Regions from separate parts of the Frigoribacterium sp. 2355 genome, predicted to be linked through region 3. Evidence: predicted binding sites of a transcription regulator. Region 3 holds the regulator's gene; each other region holds the start of a gene.
What was found. Region 3 encodes HrcA, which represses chaperone genes, less so after heat shock. Its sites were predicted from a motif close to TTNGCACTCGNNNNNNNCGAGTGCNAA; they were not measured.
Positions count from the first base shown of each region.

Region 1: groES (co-chaperone GroES) is a predicted target of HrcA. The motif match lies at 3,270-3,296, and genes of this name have one in related genera.
Region 2: groL (chaperonin GroEL) is a predicted target of HrcA. The motif match lies at 3,005-3,031, and genes of this name have one in related genera.

Region 1 is NZ_JBSSDL010000006.1:144,759-151,535, reverse strand. It holds gene ACVJ1F_RS09610 (ABC transporter substrate-binding protein) at 226-1,548, opposite strand; gene rarD (EamA family transporter RarD) at 1,711-2,691, opposite strand; gene groES (co-chaperone GroES) at 2,888-3,184, opposite strand; gene ACVJ1F_RS09595 (THUMP-like domain-containing protein) at 3,329-4,522, shown strand; gene ACVJ1F_RS09590 (DUF4190 domain-containing protein) at 4,673-5,797, opposite strand; gene ACVJ1F_RS09585 (DUF4190 domain-containing protein) at 5,977-6,381, opposite strand; gene tsaD (tRNA (adenosine(37)-N6)-threonylcarbamoyltransferase complex transferase subunit TsaD) at 6,500-6,777, opposite strand, start outside.
Region 2 is NZ_JBSSDL010000010.1:44,336-51,112, forward strand. It holds gene msrB (peptide-methionine (R)-S-oxide reductase MsrB) at 1-282, opposite strand, end outside; gene ACVJ1F_RS12010 (DUF2332 family protein) at 374-1,456, shown strand; gene ACVJ1F_RS12015 (DUF3263 domain-containing protein) at 1,484-1,771, shown strand; gene ACVJ1F_RS12020 (LytR C-terminal domain-containing protein) at 1,789-2,361, shown strand; gene ACVJ1F_RS12025 (cold-shock protein) at 2,670-2,873, shown strand; gene groL (chaperonin GroEL) at 3,073-4,692, shown strand; gene ACVJ1F_RS12035 (sensor histidine kinase) at 4,923-6,683, opposite strand.
Region 3 is NZ_JBSSDL010000001.1:410,978-417,754, forward strand. It holds gene dnaJ (molecular chaperone DnaJ) at 1-1,098, opposite strand, end outside; gene hrcA (heat-inducible transcriptional repressor HrcA) at 1,208-2,230, opposite strand; gene ACVJ1F_RS01955 (DUF4870 domain-containing protein) at 2,411-2,914, shown strand; gene hemW (radical SAM family heme chaperone HemW) at 3,045-4,271, opposite strand; gene ACVJ1F_RS01965 (DUF1990 family protein) at 4,274-5,047, opposite strand; gene lepA (translation elongation factor 4) at 5,053-6,777, opposite strand, start outside.

The DNA.
Region 1 (6,777 bases), on a different contig from region 3:
AGAAGGGCCTTGGCGCCGGGACGTGCCGTCGTGCACACCGCGTTTCGTGCAGCGCACCCCGTCTCGACGCGGTGCGGTGCACGAAACGCGGTGTGACGAGGTGTGGGGCGGGGCGGACAGGTGCGGGGCCGGGGCCGGGGCCGAGACCCGACACGGCACCTCCTCGGCACGCCGAAGGGCCCGGCACGATGACTCGCGCCGGGCCCTGGGTGGTGCGAGGTGCCGTTATTCGACCTTGCCCTCGATGCCGGTCTGGTAGACGGGCTTGTTGTCGGCGTCGAACGTGTAGACGCCGATCGAGGCGGACGACGGGTCGTTGTTGTCGTTGAACGCTCCGATGCCCGAGGGGCCGGTGTAGTGGATGTCGTCACCGGCGTCGAGCGCGGTCTTGCAGTCCGCGTACGTCGTGCACTCGGTGCCGCCGTCCGCTCCGGAGACCGCGGCCATGTTGGCCTGGATCGTCCCGGCGTCGGTGCCGCCACCGGCCTGTGCCGCGAGAGCGGTCAGGATGACGGCGTCGTACGACTCGGCCGCGTACGAGAAGTCGGCCAGGTCGCCGCCCTCGCTCGCCTTGTAGCCGGCCACGAGCTTCGACTTGAAGTCGGCGCTCGCGTCGGCACCGGGGATCGTGCCCTTGGCGCCCGCGAGGGTGCCGGGCTCGAAGTCGGCGCTGTAGTCGGCCGTGTTGCCGTCGGACATGTAGACCTTGCTCATGTCCCAGCCCTGGCTCTTCAGCTCGGGCACGATCGACTTGGTCTCGTCGAAGGCCAGGATGACGATCGCGTCGGGCTCGGCGGCGATGGCCGCCGACACCTCGGACGAGAAGGTGGTCTGACCGGGAGGGAACTCTTCGCCCTTGCCGGTGCCGCCGTAGACGACGGTGCCGCCCGAGCTCTCGATCGACTTCTGCGTCGAGTCGCGCAGACCCGTGCCGTAGGTGTCGTTGAAGACGAGGAACGCGACGTTGGCGTTGCCGTCGGCCGTGATCTGCTGGCCGAGCGCCGAGCCCTGCACCGAGTCCGGCGGAGCGGTGCGGTAGTAGTAGGACGAGTAGCCGCTGAGCGAGCTCGCCGTGTTGGCGGGCGAGATCTCGATGATGCAGTTGCTGGTGAGCTGGTCGACCACGTTGAGCGTGACGCTCGACGACTCGGCACCGAGCACGACGGGCACCTTGGCGTCGATCAGCTGCGTCGCGGCGTTGCTCGACACGGTCATGTCGTTGCTGTCGCCCGAGTCGGTGCTGGTCGAGATCTCGGCCGGCTGGTCGAGCACGCCGCCGGCGGCGTTGATGTCGCTGATGGCCAGGTTGGCGCCCGCGATGGCGGGCGGGCCGAGGTAGGCCAGGGTTCCGGTCAGCGGCAGCATGGTGCCGATCGCGAAGGGATCGGTGCTGGGCGTCCCGACCTCGCACTTGGCGGCGGGATCGGCCTTGGCCGACGACGACGACGAGGCGTCGTCAGAGGGAGATGCCGTCGAACAGGCAGCGAGCAGCACGGAGGCTGCGCCGGCGAGAGCCAGTGCTCGGAGGGCGGTGCTGGATCGGATCATCCGTGGAACCCTTTCGTGGACAGCGGCAGTGCAGCCCGACCGGTGGCGGTCGAACCTGCCGCGATTGGTCCGAAACTAGGGGTCGAATGTTTCTGGCGTGTGTTCTCGACGTCAAAGTGACGTTTCGTTAGCCATTCGTGACTTTGCGAGGGATGGTCGCTTCTAGGCGGTCGGGGCCACGGCGAGGGGCCGGCGTGATCGTCGCCCCGCACGGACCATGTCGACGGTCAGCACGATCGACGCGACCCAGACGATGGCGAAGCCGACCCACCGCGCGGTCGACATGTGCTCGCCGAGCACGACGACACCCACGACGAACTGCAGCACGGGAGCGACGTACTGGGTCAACCCCACGGTCGTCAGGGGCAACCGACGCGTCGCCGAGGCGAAGAGCAGCAGGGGCACGGCCGTGATCACGCCCGTGCCGATCGTGGCGAGGGTGTGCCCGACGCTCACGGTGCCGAGCACGACGCCGCCGCCGAGGCCCGTCACGTGCAGCACGATCAGGGTCACGGCCGCGAAGGGGGCGATCCAGAGGGTCTCGAGCGTGAGCCCGCCGACCGCGTCGACCCGACCGCCGACCTGCTTCTTGACCAGGCCGTAGAGCCCGAACGAGAACGCGAGGACGAGCGAGATGAACGGCGGCCGGCCCGCCCCGACGGCGATCACGAGGACGGCGACGGCGCTCAGCCCGACGGCCACCCACTGGGTCGTGCGGAGACGCTCGCGCAGCACGACCACGCCGAGCAGGACGGTGACGATCGGGTTGATGAAGTACCCGAGCGCCGCCTCGACCACGTGCCCGCTGAGCGTCGCCGAGATGAAGACCGTCCAGTTCACGACGATGAATGCGCCGGCCACCCCCATGGTGGCCACCAGGCGCGGCTGTCGCAGCAGGGCCAGGAACGAGCGCAGCGCCCCCGTCACGACGAGCAGCACCGCGCAGAAGACGAGCGAGAAGAGCACCCGCCAGGCGACGATCTCGAACGGGCCGGCCGGGGCCAGCAGCAGGAAGTACACCGGCAGGACGCCCCAGAGCCCGTAGGCCCCCAGGGCGTAGGCGAGGCCCGCCCCGCCGGCCCCGTCGACGCCGAGCCCCGAGGTCGGGGCGGAGGGGGACGAGGAGGCGCGGGTCGAGGTCACCAGGCGACTCTAGGTGGCTGCGCCCGCCGCCGGAACGGCCACTCCTGCCACCGTGGATCGATCGACGGACGACGACGCCTGGGGACGGACCATCGTCGGCCGGCATGGTGCCGACACGGCGAAGGCCCCTGCCGGAGCAGGGGCCTTCGGGACGGCGACCGGGGTCGCGGAGCACGGCCGGAGCCGTGCCGTGGTGCTAGCGGACGATGACCGCCAGGACGTCGCGAGCCGAGAGCACGAGGAGGTCTTCTCCGCCGTACTTCACCTCGGTTCCGCCGTACTTGCTGTAGATGACCTTGTCGCCGGTGGCGACGTCGAGCGGCACGCGGTTGCCGTTGTCGTCGATGCGGCCCGGGCCGACCGCCACCACTTCACCCTCTTGGGGCTTCTCCTTGGCGGTGTCGGGGATCACGAGACCCGAAGCAGTGGTCTGCTCGGCTTCGACCTGACGAATGACGATGCGATCTTCGAGCGGCTTGATGCTGACCGACACGGGTGACCTCTTCTTTCTCGGTGCTACGAAAACATGGGGGCTGGCACTTGCCGGGGGCGAGTGCCAGAACAACTGTAGGACGAGACTGGCACTCGGTCAATCCGAGTGCCAACGCGTCTGCCCGCGTGCGTCACACTGGACGACATGGATTCCTCCGAGCTGCTCGAAGTCCTCTCGCCTGAGGGGCTGCGGCTGCTCGACTCGCTGCCGGCGGGCGGCGCCTCCGGTGACGACGTCGTCGGCACGGTGGCCGCGTTGCGCAAGCAAGGCCATTCCCCCGCCCTCGTGTCGGCGGTGCTCACGCAGGCCCGGCTCCGCGGCCGGGCGGTGGCCAAGTTCGGCGAGTTCGCGAGCCGCATGCTGTTCACCGAGGCGGGCCTCGAACAGGCCACGCGCCTCCCGGTCGCCGCCCGCCACGCCGGACGCTACGCTGCGGCGGGGATCGGCAGCGTCGCCGACCTGGGCTGCGGCATCGGGGGCGACGCCCTGGCCTTCGCCGCACTCGACCTCGACGTGCTCGCCGTCGACCGCGACGAGGTGACCGCGGCCGTCGCCTCGTACAACCTCGCGCCGTGGCCGTCGTCACGGGTCGAACAGGGGGACGCCGCCACGACCGACCTCGCAGGCGTCGAGGGGGTCTTCCTCGACCCGGCGCGACGGACGTCCGGCCACACCGCCACCAAGCGCCTCGCCGATCCGGCCGACTGGTCCCCCGGCCTCGACGTCGCCTTCGGCTTCGCCGACCGCCTGCCCACCGGGGTCAAGCTCGGTCCGGGCGTCGACCGCGAGCTGCTGCCGACGGACGCCGAATGCCAGTGGATCTCGGTCGACCGCGACGTGGTCGAGGTGGGCGTGTGGTTCGGGCCGCTCGCGCGGCCGGGAGTGGGCCGGTCCGCCCTGGTGATCGGCGCCTCCGGGGCGTCGGAGCTGACGGCCGCCGCCGACTCGGACGACGTCGACCCGGGCGACCTCGGCGAGTACCTCTACGAACCGGACGGCGCCGTGATCCGGGCACGCCTCATCGGCGACCTGGCCCGCTCGATCGACGCCCGGATGATCAGTCGCGACATCGCCTGGTTGACGACGGAGGCGCGGGTCGAGACCCCCTTCGCACAGGGATTCCGCGTGCTCGAGACGTTCCCGCTCGACGAGCGGACGCTGAAGCGCGAGCTGCGGGCCCGGGGCATCGGGCGACTCGAGATCAAGAAGCGCGGAGTCGACGTCGACCCCGCGACGTTCCGCAAGCGACTCTCGTTGCAGGGGACCGGGTCGGCGACCCTCGTCCTCACCCGGGTCGCGGGGCGGCACACCGCCCTGCTCTGCGAGCGCCTGGTCTGACGCCGGGCGGGACGCGAGAGCGGCGGGTCTCGCTGCTGCCCGACCCCTGCCGTCGCGCCCTCGTGGTGACGCGCGAGTGGGCAGGAGACGCTTCTCGCCCCTGCGGCGACGCCTCCTGCCCACTCGTGCCCCACCGAGGTGGGGCCGGGCTCAGTACCCGCCGTAGTAGTCGGAACCCGACGAGAAGCCGGCGATGAAGAGGCCGAAGGCGATCCAGCCGATCACGATGAGCACGACGCCGGCGTAGCCGACGATGAGCCCGGTGAGCCAGAACCCCCTCGCGTGACGCTCACGCGACATGCCCAGGTGCCCGAGCACGATGCCCGCGATGGACGCCACGATCGAGAGCCCGAAGGTGAAGGGCGCGAGCACGAGACCGGCGATCGAGCCGATCATCGCCAGGAGGCTGAGGAGGCGCGGGGGCTGTGCGGCGCCGGCCGAGGCGTACGGCGGGTAGGGCGAGCCGTAGGCCTGCTGGCCGTACGCTCCGCCGGGCTGGCCCTGCTGGCCGTACGCTCCGCCGGGCTGGCCCTGCTGGCCGTAGGGCTGCTGACCGTACTGTCCGACGGGCTGGCCCTGCTGGCCGTAGGGCTGCTGACCGTACTGACCGACGGGCTGACCCTGCTGGCCGAACGGCTGCTGACCGTACGGCGCACCGGACTGCCCGGAGGGCTGCTGCCCCTGGGGCTGTTGGCCGTAGCCCTGAGGCTGGCCGTACCCCGACTGCTGGCCCTGAGGCTGGCCTTGGCCCGAGGTCTGCCCCTGTGGCTGCCCGTAGCCAGGTCGCTGACCCTGAGACTGCTGGCCGTACCCCGACTGCTGGCCGTGCCCCGGCTGCTGGACGTACCCGGGCTGCTGCCCGTAGCCCTGCGGCCGGTTCTGAGCCTGCTGCCCGTAGCCCTGCTGACCGTACCCCGCCGGCGGCTGTGCACCCGGCTGGCCGTAGGGCGGCCGGGGCGGCTGAGGAGCACCCGGCGGGACCTGACCCGGTCGGGACTGCGGCGCCGGGGCGCCCTGGGGTGCCCCGTACGGCGCCGACCCCGTCGGCGGCACGCCGGCGCCGGCGTAGGGCGACGACGCGGGCGGCTGGGACGACGGCTGCTGGGACGCGGCCCCCGGGAAGGCGGTGGGAGGCAGTGGCGGTGAGGCGGTGGCCGCGTCGCCACCCTCGGTCGGGCGCGTCGGGGGCGCGGCGGGTGCCGCGGGCGGCGTCGGAGCCGAGGGCGCGGTCGGTGCCGAGGACGGCTTCTCGGGGGTGGTGTCGTCGGTGGCCATCAGCTGCCTTTCGCGAGCGGTGCGTCGGTCGTGCCATCGGAGCGGCCGGTCACACCCGTGACGGTCGCGTCCCGGGACACGAAAGGGCCCGCACCGTCCGGTGCGGACCCCGTCATGCTAGCGAGGCCGCCGATGAGCGGCCCCTGGGAGGCGTCGCCCACGGGGGCGCGCCCGCGGCCTCAGGAGTTGTAGCTGCCGTCGTAGAGGTCGGGGTTGCTGGCGATCGCACCGAAGACGACGAAGAGCAGGATGATCGTCAGGATCGTCAGCGCCACGACGACGTAGCCGAGGATGAGCCCCGTCAGCGCCATCCCCCGGCCCTCTTCGCCCCGCTTCTTGATCTGGCTCAACGCCATGTGGCCGGTGACGATGGCACCGATGGCCGTGATCGAGGTCACGAAGCCCGCGATGCCGAGGATCATCGACACGAGGGCGAGGGTGTTGCGCTGACCGGGACGAGCGCCGTTCTGCCCCTGGTAAGAGGGCTGACCACCGGAGGGCTGCCCCGGGTAGGCCGGCTGCTGGCCCTGGTAGGGGTTCTGCGGCGAGGGCTGGCCGTGCGGCGTGGGGTTCTGGTCGGTCATCGGAGACGTCCTTCTGCTGAGGGTCGGCCGGTGACGGCCGCGGTCGGTCGAGCGCCCATGCTATCGGCGACCCATGGCCTGCGACCGGGGGCCGGTCGCCCGGGCCCCGCAGCGGGGTTCAGACGGCCTGGACCGTCGTCACGGGCAGCGTCGAGTCGGCCCCGAAGTCGAGAGGCGAGGGCGCCCGACCCCGCGACACGAGCTCGGCACCGAGTGCCGCGATCATGGCGCCGTTGTCGGTGCAGAGCGAGAGGGGCGGCACGCGCAGCTCGACCCCGGCCGCCGCGCAGCGTTCGGCCGCGAGCTCGCGCACGCGGGCGTTGGCGACGACTCCCCCGCCGAGCAGCAGGCGGGGGACGCCCCGGTCGGCGCAGGCCGCGATGGCCTTGGTGAGCA
Region 2 (6,777 bases), on a different contig from region 3:
CTCGGTGCGGGTCATGCCGAGCGAGTTGTCCTCGATCAGCTGGACCGCGTCCGGGTTCACCGACTCGTAGAAGCTGGGCCAGCCGCAGCCACTGTCGAACTTGGTGCCGCTCTTGAACAGTTCGGCGCTGCACGCCGCACAGGCGTAGACGCCGGCACGGCTCTCGTCGAGCAGCTCACCCGTCCACGGGCGCTCGGTGGCGGCCTCCCGCAGGACGGAGTACTGCTCGGCGTCGAGCTCTTCGCGCCACTGCTCGTCGGTCTTCTCGATCTTGTACGCCACGATGATCTCCTTGCTTGTCGGGACTCCTCATTCAACACGGTCGACCGGTGCACGATTCCCCGGCCCCCACCGGGCTGTCAGACTCCTGTTCGTGCGCACCTCCGACCGCTTCCTGGCCGCGGCCCTCGCCTTCGACCGCGAGGGGTCGCCGTCGCAGGCAGAACTCGCGCAGGGCGTCGCGGGTGATCCGGCGGCGCTCGCCGTCGTCGATCGAGCCGAGGAGGCGCGGCGCCAGCCCGTCCTCGTCCTCGCGGTCTGCCGGTGGCTGGGTGCGCCGCACGGCCCCTGGTCGGTGCTGCGGCCCTGGCTGCTCGCCCGCTCCGACGACGTCGTGGCCGAACTCGGCCGACGGCTCACCCAGACCAACGACGTGCGCCGCTGCGCGCCGCTGTCGATCGCGCTGGCCCGCGTGCCGGGCCCGATCGCCCTGATCGAGGTCGGCGCCTCGGCCGGGCTCTGCCTCGGTGTCGACCGCTACGGCTACCGCTCGGGTGACCGGAGCTGGGGCGATCCGTCGAGCACGGTGCAGCTCGGGATCGACGTCGTCGTCGAGGGCGCGGCCCGGTCCGAGGCGGAGCTGCCGACGGCCCCGCTTCCCGAGATCGTCTGGCGGGCGGGGATCGACCTCGACCCGGTCGACGTCCGCGACCCCGACCAGGTCGCCTGGCTCGCGACGCTGCTGCCCCCCGAGCGCGCCGATCGGCGGGACCTGCTGGGGCGGGCCGTCGCGCTCGCCCGCACCGCGCCTCCTCGTCTCGTGGCGGCGGACGCCGTCGACGGTCTCGCCCCGCTCGCGGCCGAGGCCCCGACGGGCGTCACGCTCGTCGTCGTCTCGACGGGCACGCTCGTCTACCTGCCGGGTCGCCGACGTCAGGCCTTCGTCGACGAGGTCGGCCGGCTGGGCGCGCGGTGGATCTCGTACGAACGACGAGACCTGCTGAGCGACGTGGTCGCCGAGGTGCCGACGGGGGTGTCTCCCGACGACGCGTTCGCGGCCCTCGCCCTCGACGGCCGGGTGCTGGGCGTGGGGGACGCCCACGGCACGCGGCTGCACCTCACTGCCTTACCGCGGGTCGGGAGCTCGCGACACCCGGCGGTTCCCCGAGCGGGTGGACGGGTTGTCGGACCACGCCCCCGGCCTCCGCGATCGGTCGGGGCGCCGCCCATAGGATGACCCGGAACCCAGGGGAGGGCCTCGACGATGGACGAGAAGGCGACAGGTGACGACGTGCGCTCGAGCGCGTTGTCCGAGCTCGACCGTGCCGTCCTGGACTTCGAGCAGCACGCCCCGGCCGCCGCCGGTGCCCGGGAGGCCGCCGTCCGTCGCGAGTTCGGCCTCGGGATCGTCCGCTACCAGCAACTGCTCAACTCGCTCATAGACCGACCCGCTGCACTGGCCTACGCACCCATGCTCGTCGGCCGCCTGCAGCGCCTGCGAGTCGCCCGCCGCGACGCCCGATCGACCCGTTCGTTCGGTCCGACCCGCTGACCCACGAGAGACCACGCATGCCGAAATTCGACCGAGACCGGTTCGACGACGTCCCCGCCGACCTCGACCGGGTCGGAGCCCACCGGGCCGAGAAGCGCCCCGGCAGCGGCTGGATCGCCTTCGCCTGGGCCGCGCTGGCCGTCGGCGTCCTGGTCGGTGCCGGCGTGGTCTACCTCGGCGTCGCGAACAACAGCTTCCAGTTCGTCAACCCCTCGTCGTCGAGCACCGCCGAGGCCGGGGCTCCCGAGAGCGACACGCCGACCCCGACGGCCACGCCGTCGGTCACCCCCCTCACCGACCCCTCACAGGTCGACCCCTCGGTGACGACCATCACCGTCCTGAACGGCACCGCCACGGCCGGGCTCGCGGGTTCGGCCTCCGAGCGGCTCGAGACCGCCGGCTGGGTCGTCGGCACCCAGGGCAACGCCAGCGAGCGCGTCGCGACGTCGACCGTCTACTACTCGGCGGCCGTCGACGAGGCCGTGGCGCTCGGGCTCGCCCAGCAGCTCGGCATCTCGGACGTCGAGCTCACCGAGGCGTTCCCCGGGGCAGCGGTCACCGTCGTCCTCGGGGCCGACTACAGCGCCTGAAGGCGCCGCTCCCGCGGCATCGATCCGAGGAGGCGCGGGTCCCGTCGGGCCCTCACCGCACCTCCCGTGTTACGCCCACGTTTAATAACCGGTGAAATCCTCGTTTTCTGCGGGTGTTTCTGGGTCGGGGCGCGCTTTTCCGCTTTTCCCGTGGTTACCATCTGGAATTGGTCGCCCCTCACGGCTCGCCGACCTGGTGTTCTGCACGAGTGACGCTGTCCCGTCCGGGTTCGCAGGTCGCTGCGTCGACGACCCGGCCCTGCAGCACCGCACGCGCCGTACCACCACAGCAAAAGGGGAGCGACACCATGGCAAACGGGACCGTGAAATGGTTCAACGCGGAGAAGGGCTACGGCTTCATCACCGTCGAGGGTGACGGCCAGGACGTCTTCGTGCACTACTCGGCCATCGACATGAGCGGGTACAAGGTGCTCGAAGAGGGCCAGGCCGTCGTGTTCGAGGTCGGCACGGGCGACAAGGGGCCGCAGGCGGAGTCCGTCCGGCTCGCCTGAGGCCCGCCGGAGCGCCTCGCCGCGCCCACTCCCACGTCGCACGCCGTCACGGTCCACCGTGGCGGCGTGCTCGTGCGTCCGGGCCCCGTCACGTCACTTGCACTCTCATCGGGCGAGTGCCAGAATCGTTGCTGGCACTCGCGACACGTGAGTGCCAATGCTTCTGCTTCATGACGTCCGGGAGGGACGAAAAACACACATGGCTAAGATCATTGCTTTTGACGAAGAGGCCCGTCGTGGCCTCGAGCGTGGCCTGAACATCCTGGCCGACGCGGTGAAGGTCACGCTCGGCCCGCGTGGTCGCAACGTCGTGCTCGAGAAGAAGTGGGGCGCCCCCACCATCACGAACGACGGCGTCTCCATCGCCAAAGAGATCGAGCTCGACGACCCCTTCGAGAAGATCGGTGCCGAGCTCGTCAAAGAGGTCGCGAAGAAGACCGACGACGTCGCCGGTGACGGCACGACCACCGCGACGGTGCTGGCCCAGGCCCTCGTCCGCGAAGGTCTGCGCAACGTCGCGGCCGGTGCCGACCCCATCTCGCTGAAGCGCGGCATCGAGAAGGCCGCCCAGGCCGTCTCCGACCAGCTGCTCGCCGACGCGAAGGACATCGAGACCAAAGAGCAGATCGCTGCCACGGCCTCGATCTCGGCCGCCGACCCCACCATCGGTGCGCTCATCGCCGAGGCGATCGACAAGGTCGGCAAAGAGGGCGTCGTCACCGTCGAGGAGAGCAACACCTTCGGCACCGAGCTCGAGCTCACCGAGGGCATGCGCTTCGACAAGGGCTACCTGTCGCAGTACTTCGTCACCGACCCCGAGCGTCAGGAGGCCGTCTTCGAAGACGCCTACGTGCTCATCGTCAACTCGAAGATCTCGAACATCAAGGACCTGCTGCCGATCGTCGACAAGGTGATCCAGTCGGGCAAGCAGCTGCTGATCATCGCGGAGGACGTCGACGGTGAGGCCCTGGCCACGCTCGTCGTGAACAAGATCCGCGGCATCTTCAAGTCGGTCGCCGTCAAGGCCCCCGGCTTCGGTGACCGTCGCAAGGCTCAGCTCCAGGACATCGCCATCCTCACCGGTGGTCAGGTCATCGCCGAAGAGGTCGGTCTCAAGCTCGAGAACGCGACGCTCGACCTGCTCGGCCGTGCCCGCAAGGTCATCATCACCAAGGACGAGACGACCATCGTCGAGGGTGCCGGCGACGACGAGCAGATCGCCGGCCGCGTCCGTCAGATCCGCAGCGAGATCGAGGCGACCGACAGCGACTACGACCGTGAGAAGCTCCAGGAGCGCCTCGCGAAGCTCGCCGGTGGCGTCGCCGTCATCAAGGCGGGTGCCGCGACCGAGGTCGAGCTGAAAGAGCGCAAGCACCGCATCGAGGACGCCGTGCGCAACGCGAAGGCCGCCGTCGAAGAGGGCATCGTCGCCGGTGGTGGCGTCGCCCTCATCCAGGCCGGCAAGACCGCTCTGGCCAACCTGCAGCTCGAGGGCGACGAGGCGACGGGTGCGAACATCGTCCGCGTCGCGATCGACGCTCCCCTGAAGCAGATCGCCTTCAACGCCGGCATGGAGCCCGGCGTCGTGGCCGACAAGGTCCGCGGGCTCGACATCGGTTGGGGCCTCAACGCCGCGACCGGCGAGTACGTCGACATGCTGGCCGCCGGCATCATCGACCCCGCCAAGGTCACGCGCTCGGCTCTGCAGAACGCCGCGTCGATCGCCGGTCTGTTCCTCACGACCGAGGCCGTCGTCGCCGACAAGCCCGAGAAGAACCCGGCCCCGGCCGGCGACCCCTCGGGTGGCATGGACTTCTAGTCCGCAGCCGCGCGGCTCACGCCGCGCACTCGCTCAAGGGCGGTTCCCCTCCGGGGGAGCCGCCCTTCGGCGTCGCCGGGGGAGAGGCGCGCCTCGTGCTCGGTGGTTCGGCCGCTTCCGCGTCCGTGGAACACGCCAGGAGGTGGTCGCGACGCCACGAGAAAACATGGTGCAGTGCCCACGTCGTGGCGTCGTGTCCAGGGCGCGGGGTGCGGGCCGTGCCGGTCGGGCTAGGCGGTCACGCCGGCGGGCTCGGCCGCGATGACGGCGTCGGCGGGCATCAGCGGCAGGGCGACACGGAAGGTGGCTCCACCGCCGGCGGTGTCGTCGACGTCCACCGAGCCGCCGTGGGCCGCGACGATGCCCGAGACGATGGCCAGGCCGAGGCCGCTGCCACCGGTGTCGCGCGTGCGGGACGAGTCGGCACGCCAGAACCGCTGGAAGATCTTCTCGCGGATCTGCGGCGGGATGCCCTCGCCGTGGTCGACGATGGCGACGGTGGCCACACCGCGTCCGGGGTCGGACTGCACCACGAGTTCGATCGGGCTGTCCGGCTCGGTGAACCGCATGGCGTTGCCCATCAGGTTGGTGATCACCTGACGGATCTTGTTCTCTTCGCCGTGCACGATGGCCGGGGCCTCGAACCTCTGCACCTCGTCCTGCAGCTGGGCGGCCGTCGCCGTGTCGCCGTTGCGGACGGCCCGAGCCCTCAGGCTGCGGAGGCGCGCGAGGGTCGCGCCCGCGAACGAGATCGGGCTCGTCGCGCCGACGGCTGCGCCCGTGAGCGCCGTGCCCGTCGCGGGGGTGTTCGCGGCGAGCGAGGCCGTTTCGGGGGAACGTCCGTCGGCCGGGGTCTCGTCGCCGTCGGCGGGGGTGGGCGACGGCGCGAGGACGGGCTCGAGCACGATCACGTCGATGTCGCGATCGGGGTTCGACGCCATGGTGTCGAGGGCCGAGTCGCGGGCGAGCTGGACGAGGTCGACGGGGCCGAGCTCGAGCGGCTTGGACTCGTCGAGACGGGCGAGGGCGAGCAGGTCCTGCACCAGGACGCCCATGCGGATGGCCTCCTTCTCGATCCTGTCCATGGCCTGGGCCACGTCCTCGGGTTTCGTCAGGGCACCCATGCGGTAGAGCTCGGCGTAGCCGCGGAGGGAGACGAGCGGCGTCCGGAGCTCGTGACTGGCGTCGCCGACGAAGCGGCGCATCTGGTCGATCGTCTTGGCCCGGTCGTCGAAGGCGCTGTCGATCCGGTTGAGCATCGTGTTGAGGGATCGGTTGAGACGCCCGACCTCGGTGTTCGGCGTCGTCGAGTCGAGCCGCTGGGTGAAGTCGCCGTCGGCGAAGCGGGCCGCCGTGGCCTCGACGTCACGCAGCGGCGCGAAGGTCGACGTGACGAGCAGGCGGGTGAGGGCGGCGCCGAGCACGACGACCGAGAGGCCGAAGCCCAGGAAGATGCCGCCGAAGCGCCCGATCGTCGCATTGGTGCCCGCCAGGTTCGTTCCGGCCACGATGACGGCGGGCACGGTCGTCACGCTGCCCTGGGCGTCGGTCGAGCGCAGGGCGGCCGCGTGGGCGAAGAGGCGCCACTCGTTGTCGCGGCTCGAGTTGTACCGGTTGAAGGCCTCGTCGAGGGGAGCGCCGGCGACGCCGACGCCCGTGAGGTCGGGGGCGTCGGTGGCACTCGACAGCTGCGAGCGGGTGTCGCAGATGAGATCGCCCTCGTCGTCGAGGATCGCGACGTAGCTGCTGGTCAGGCCCGCGAAGTTCACGGTGCACGAACGGGAGTCCGCCTGGTCGAACGAGGCGCTGGTGAAGTTGGTCGCCGAGTTCCGCAGGGACGTGTCGACCTGACCCATGAGATAGGTGCTGAGGACGGTCATCGTGCCCAGGCCGGCGACGACGAGGCCGAGGGTGACCAGGGTCACCGTGATGCCGGTGATCTTGGTGCGGATGGAGATCTCGTTCCACCACTGCGAGAGGCGAGCGTGCATGAGGTCAGACGCTAGCGGAACCGGCTGGGCGCACCCCGCCCGTCGGAGCACGCACGACGACGCCCGACCGCTCGGGGCGGTCGGGCGTCGTCGT
Region 3 (6,777 bases):
GTCGCGCAACTTGCCGAAGAGACCCTGCTGGAAGTGCGACAGCTCGGGCGCCGGGGAGCGGCGACCCGAGGCGAACTTCTCGATCAGCTCGCGCTCCTTGTGGCTGAGCTTGGTCGGGGTGACCACCTGGACGCCGATCTTGAGGTCGCCGCGACCCGTGCCGCGCAGTCTGGTGATGCCGCGGTCCTTCACGGTGAGGATGTCGGCGCTCTGGGTGCCGGGCTTGATCTCGACCTCGATCTCGCCGTCGAGCCCGGTGAGCGTCGTCGACGTGCCGAGGATGGCGTCGGCCATCTGCACCTCGAGCGTGGCCAGCAGGTCGTCGCCGTTGCGGCTGTAGGTGTCGTGGTGACGCACCTTGACCTCGAGGTACAGGTCGCCGTTCGGGCCACCGGCCTGGCCGACCTCGCCCTGACCGGGCAGCTGGAGCCGGAGTCCGGTGTCGACGCCCGCGGGGATGTCGATGGGGATCGAACGTCGGGCCCGGACGCGACCCTGGCCCTGGCACGTGGGGCAGGGATTGGGGATGACGGTGCCGTAACCACGGCAGGTCCCGCACGGGCTCGACGTCATGACGTTGCCGAGCAGCGAGCGCACGGTGCGCTGGATCTGTCCGGAGCCCCCGCAGATGTCGCAGGTCTGGGGCGAGGTGCCGGGTGCGCAGCACGAGCCGCTGCACGTGTCGCAGAGGACGGCCGTGTCGACCTCGATGTCGCGCTGCGTGCCGAAGACGATGTCCTCGAGGTCGACCTCGAGGCGCAGGAGCGCGTCCTGCCCGCGTTCCCGCCGGGACCGCGGACCCTGACGCTGGCCCTGGCCACCGCCGCCGAAGAACGCGTCGAAGATGTCGCCGAAGCCGGCGGCCCCGCCTCCGCCGCCGCCACCGAAGCCGGGCTGGGGGCCGAGGTCGTAGCGTTCGCGCTGCTGCGGGTCGCTGAGCACGTCGTAGGCGTGCGTGACGTCCTTGAACCGTTCGGACGCGTCGGGGCTGGGATTGACGTCGGGGTGAAGCTCGCGGGCGAGCTTGCGGTACGCCTTCTTGATCTCTTCCGGGGTCGCCTGACGGTCGACTCCGAGGACGTCGTAATGATCTGCCACTGGTTCTCGTCTGCCTCTGGTGTGGTGTGGTGGTCTTCCCGGCGGGGCCGGGCCCGGCGGACCGGGACGGGGATGGGGGTCGTGGCACGGCCGGGGCCGTGGTGGTCGGCTACCGCTCGGTGAGCAGCGACGACAGGTACCGCGCGACGGCACGGACCGCCGCCATGTTGGTCGAGTAGTCCATGCGCATGGGCCCGAGCACGCCGAGCCTCGCGATCTCGCTGCCCTGCGTCGAGTACCCGCTGGCCAGCACGGACGCCTGGGACAACCCGAACGACGCGTTCTCGCGGCCGATGCTCGCGGCCACGTCGACGGCGTCGAGTTGCATCTCGCCGAAGAGCCGCAAGAGGGCCACCTGCTCTTCGATCGCCTCGAGCACGGGGAAGAGGTCGCCGCTGAAGTCGTCGCCCGTGCGCACCAGGTTCGCCGCACCGGCCATGACGAGGCGGTCCTGACGTCCGGCGGCGATTTGCTCGGTGAGACTCGCGACGACCACGCCGACGACCGCCGCGAGGTCGGGACGGAACCGCGCCGGCAGGTCGGTGAGGGCGGTGGAGGCCTCACCCAGGGGCCGACCGCCGACCGCGGCGTTGATGGCGGCCCGCAACTCGGACAGGAAGGACTCGTCGACGGCGGTGCGGATGTCGACGACCCGCTGCTCGACCTGGCCGCTGTCGGTGATCAGCACCGTCATGACGCGACCGTCGCCCAGGCTGACCAGCTCGACGTGACGCACGCGGGCCCGGGAGAAGGTGGGGTACTGCACCAGGGCCACCTGGTTGGTGAGTTGCGACAGGAGCCGGACCGTCCGACCGAGCACCTCGTCGAGGTCGGTGGAGTCGCCCAGGAACGTCTCGATGGCCTGCCGCTGGGCCGCGCTGAGCGGGCGCAGGTCGGCGAGCTGGTTGACGAAGAGCCGGTAGCCCTTGTCGGTCGGCACGCGTCCCGACGAGGTGTGCGGTGCCGCGATGAGCTCTTCTTCTTCGAGCAGCGCCATGTCGTTGCGGATGGTCGCCGCCGAGACGCCGAACTGGTGTCGCTCGACGATGGACTTCGACCCGACCGGCTCGCGGGACGCGACGTAGTCGTGCACGATGACGCGAAGCACTTCGAGACCGCGTTCGGAGACCATGACGCACCTCTCTTCGCTCGACGTCCCCCGCGTCGTCCGCACGCCGGGCGACCGGGCCTGGCACTCGACGTGCCGGACTGCCAATCGTACGACACCTCCGTCGCGAGGCCTACTCGGGCCGCACCCGGCTGCCCTAGGGTGGCGGGGACATCCGCAGGACACTCACGAACAGGTGCAGCCATGACCGAGAACCCTCCCGCCCAGCCGAACGGCCCGCAGAACGGCCAGCCCGGCCAGAACGGTCAGCCCGGCCAGCCGTACGGGCAGGGTCTGCCCGGCCAGGGTCAGCCCGGCCAGGGCCAGCAGTCCGGCCCCGGCTTCGGCCAGCAGCCCGGCTACCAGCCGCAGCCCGTCCAGCCGATGCGCCCCGAGGACGAGAAGCTCTGGTCGACGCTCATCCACCTCGGCGGGATCCTCTTCGCGTTCGTCCCCGCCCTCGTCGGCTACCTCGTGTTGAAGGACCGCGGCCCGTTCATCCGGGAGCACACCAGGACCGCGCTGAACTTCCAGATCACGATGGCCATCGTCTACGTGATCTCGGCGATCCTGTCGATCATCGTCATCGGAGGGGTGCTCGCCCTCGTCGCCGGCATCCTCGTGATCATCTTCTCGATCATCGCCGCCGTCGCGGCCAACAAGGGCGAGTGGTACAAGTACCCGCTGACCATCGAGTTCGTCAAGTAGACGGTCGACCGGCCCGGACGGGCACCACGCGAGGCGCGACTCCCCCCGGGAGCCGCGCCTCCTGCGTTCCGGGCCCGCGCCTCCTGGTCGCCACCGTGGGGCGCCGCGGCGATCAGGACGATCGGGACGCTCAGTCGGGCAGCAGACGCCGCACGACGGCGTCGGCCATGAGCCGCCCCTCGCGCGTGAGCACGACGCGACCCTGCAGGGCCGGACGCCCCTCGACCCAGCCGTCGGCGATGAGGCCACCGACGGCCCGGCGTCCGTCGTCGTCGAGCTCGGAGGTGGGCAGCCCTTCTCGGATGCGCACCCCGAGCAGGACGCGCTCGACCCGACGGGTCTCGTGGTCGAGGGTCTCGCGCCCGGCGGCCGGCGACTCGCCCGCGGCCATGCGCTGCTGGTAGGCGGCGGGGTGCTTGACGTTCCACCAGCGGACGCCACCGACGTGACTGTGCGCGCCCGGGCCGACGCCCCACCAGTCGTGGCCCTGCCAGTACGCCAGGTTGTGGCGGGAACGGTGCTCGACGCCACGCGACCAGTTGCTGACCTCGTACCAGTCGTAGCCCGCGCCGGCGAGCCGGTCGTCCGCGATCTCGTACATGTCGGCCGCGGTGTCGTCGTCGGGCATCGGGACCTCGCCCCGCTTGATCTGGCGGGCGAGCTTCGTGCCGTCCTCGACGATCAGCGAGTACGCGGAGAGGTGGTCGGGCTCCTGCTCGAGGGCGACGTCCAGGGAACGCCTCCAGTCGTCGAGGGTCTCGCCGGGCGTGCCGTAGATGAGGTCGAGGCTGACGTCGAGCCCGGCGTCACGGGCCCAGCGCACCACGAACGGGATGCGCTCGGGGTCGTGCGTGCGCTCGAGGGTGGCGAGCACGCTCGGGACGGCCGACTGCATGCCGAAGCTGACGCGCGTGAAGCCGGCGTCGGCGAGCTGCTGCAGGTACGCGGCGTCGACCGAGTCGGGGTTCGCCTCGGTCGTCACCTCGGCGCCGGGCTCGAGACCCCAGGTGTCGACCATCGCGTGGAGCATCGACGTGAGGTCGCCCGAGGGCAGCATCGTCGGGGTGCCTCCGCCGAAGAACACCGAGGAGGCGCGGCGCGGCGGGAGGCCCGCCTCGCGCAGCACCCGGCCCCCGAGCTCGATCTCGGTGACGGCCTGCCCGGCGTAGTCGTCACGACGAGCGCCACGCAGCTCGTCGCCCGTGTAGGTGTTGAAGTCGCAGTACCCGCAGCGCACGCGGCAGAACGGGACGTGCAGGTAGACCCCGAAGTTGCGGTCGTCCGCGCCGACGGCGACGGTCTCGGGCAGGCGTCCGTCGACGGGGGCGGGATCGCCGAGGGGAAGGGCTCCGGGCACCGTCAGGCGCCGGTTCCCGCGGCGTCGCCGCGCGGGCCGGTCGGGGGGCGCTCGTCACCGCGGGGGTCGCCGACGCCGGCCTCGGTGTCCTCGACGACGACGACCTCGTCGGTCTGCTCGCCCTTCTCGTTGAGGCTCAGTGCCCGCAGGTACCGCTTCGTGTACTGCGCCTGCGTGCGTCGCAGGAACGGTGCCACGAGACGCCACTTCGCGCTCGACGGCTTCGAGAACGACCGGATGGAGAGCCAGACCGAACCGTCGTCGGTCTGGTCGACGATCCAGGACTCTTCGCCGCTCTCGGGGTGGCCGTCGAGGGTTCCGTACGCGAAACCCTTGCGCTTCGGTTCGTCGATCACGTAGACGACGCGCACCGGGGCCTCGACCGTGCGCCCGTAGGCCTCGATGCTGAGCGTGGCCGTCGTGCCCGCCGTGAGGAAGGGCGTGCCGTCGGGCGAGTAGCGCGACTCGTCACGCGCGGTCGCCCACTCGGCGGCGTCGACCGGCTGCCCGTGCTCGTCGAACTGGACGGGCGTGTACTCGCTCTCGTCGGCCGGCGGCACGCTGTCGACCCGGACGCGGATGCCGCTGCGCTCCTGGATCTGCCAGGTCATGGTGGCGATCCAGGCCGCGGCGAAGCGGGCGTCGCCGTGGCCGACGCGAGCCCGGTACTCGGCCGGCTTGAACCCCTTCGGCGGGTACTGCATGAGGTCGGGGGCCTGCGTCGCCCCGACCTCGCCGTAGGTCGTGCGGGTCTCGGTGTGGGTGGCTCGACGCATGGACCCTACTTCTTGTCTTTCTTCTCGACGTCGCCGCTGAGGGCGGCGATGAAGGCCTCTTGGGGCACGTCGACCCGACCGATGGTCTTCATGCGCTTCTTGCCCTCTTTCTGCTTCTCGAGGAGTTTGCGCTTGCGCGAGATGTCGCCGCCGTAGCACTTCGCCAGGACGTCCTTGCGCATGGCCCGGATGCTCTCGCGGGCGATGATCCGGGCACCGATGGCGGCCTGGATGGGCACCTCGAACTGCTGCCTCGGGATGAGTTCGCGCAGCCGGCCCGTCATGAGCACCCCGTAGGCGTAGGCCTTGTCGCGGTGCACGATCGCACTGAAGGCGTCGACCTGCTCACCCTGCAACAGGATGTCGACCTTGACCAGGTCGGCCTCCTGATCGCCGATGGGCTCGTAGTCGAGGCTGGCGTAGCCCGCCGTCTTCGACTTGAGGCTGTCGAAGAAGTCGAACACGATCTCGCCGAGGGGCATCGCGTAACGGATCTCGACCCGGTCCTCGCCGAGGTACTCCATGCCCAGCAGGGTGCCGCGGCGCTGCTGGCAGAGCTCCATGATCACGCCGACGTAGTCCTTGGGCGCGAGGATGCCCGCCTTGACCATGGGCTCGCTGACGCTCGCGATCTTGCCGCCCGGGAACTCGCTCGGGTTGGTGACCGTGACGGTCTTCTTGTCTTCGGTGGTGACCTCGTAGATGACGCTCGGGGCCGTCGTGATGAGGTCGAGGCCGAACTCGCGGTCGAGTCGTTCGGTGACGATCTCGAGGTGGAGCAGGCCGAGGAAGCCACAGCGGAAGCCGAAGCCGAGGGCCACCGAGGTCTCGGGCTCGTACACCAGCGCGGCGTCGGACAGCTTGAGCTTGTCGAGGGCCTCGCGGAGGAGGGGGTAGTCGCTGCCGTCGATCGGGTAGAGCCCCGAGAAGACCATCGGCAGCGGTTCGGTGTACCCGCTGAGGGCCTCGGTCGCGGGCTTGGCCGACGTCGTGACGGTGTCGCCCACCTTCGAGAGGCGGACGTCCTTCACGCCGGTGATGAGGTAGCCGACCTCGCCGACCGACAGCCCCTGACTCGGGACGGGCTCGGGTGACGAGACGCCGATCTCGAGGATGTCGTGGGTCGACTTCGTCGACATCATCTGCACCTTCTCGCGAGGGTGCAGGGTGCCGTCGATCATGCGGATGTACGTCACGACGCCGCGGTAGCTGTCGTAGACCGAGTCGAAGATCATCGCGCGGGGCGGTGCGTCCTTGACGCCGACGGGAGAGGGGATGCGGTCCACGACGCGGTCGAGGAGCTCTTCGACGCCCATTCCGGTCTTGCCGCTGACCCGCAGCACGTCGGTGGGGTCGCCGCCGATCAGGCCCGCCAGCTCGGCGGCGTACTTGTCGGGGTCGGCCGCCGGGAGGTCGATCTTGTTGAGCACCGGGATGATCTCGAGGTCGTTCTCGAGCGCCAGGTAGAGGTTCGCCAGGGTCTGCGCCTCGATGCCCTGGGCCGCGTCGACCAGCAGGATCGCCCCCTCGCACGCGGCCAGCGAGCGGGAGACCTCGTAGCTGAAGTCGACGTGGCCGGGGGTGTCGATCATGTTGAGCGCGAAGGTCTCGCCGTTGCGCTCCCACGGCATGCGCACCGCCTGGCTCTTGATCGTGATGCCGCGCTCGCGCTCGATGTCCATGCGGTCGAGGTACTGGGCACGCATCGCACGCGACTCGACCACGCCGGT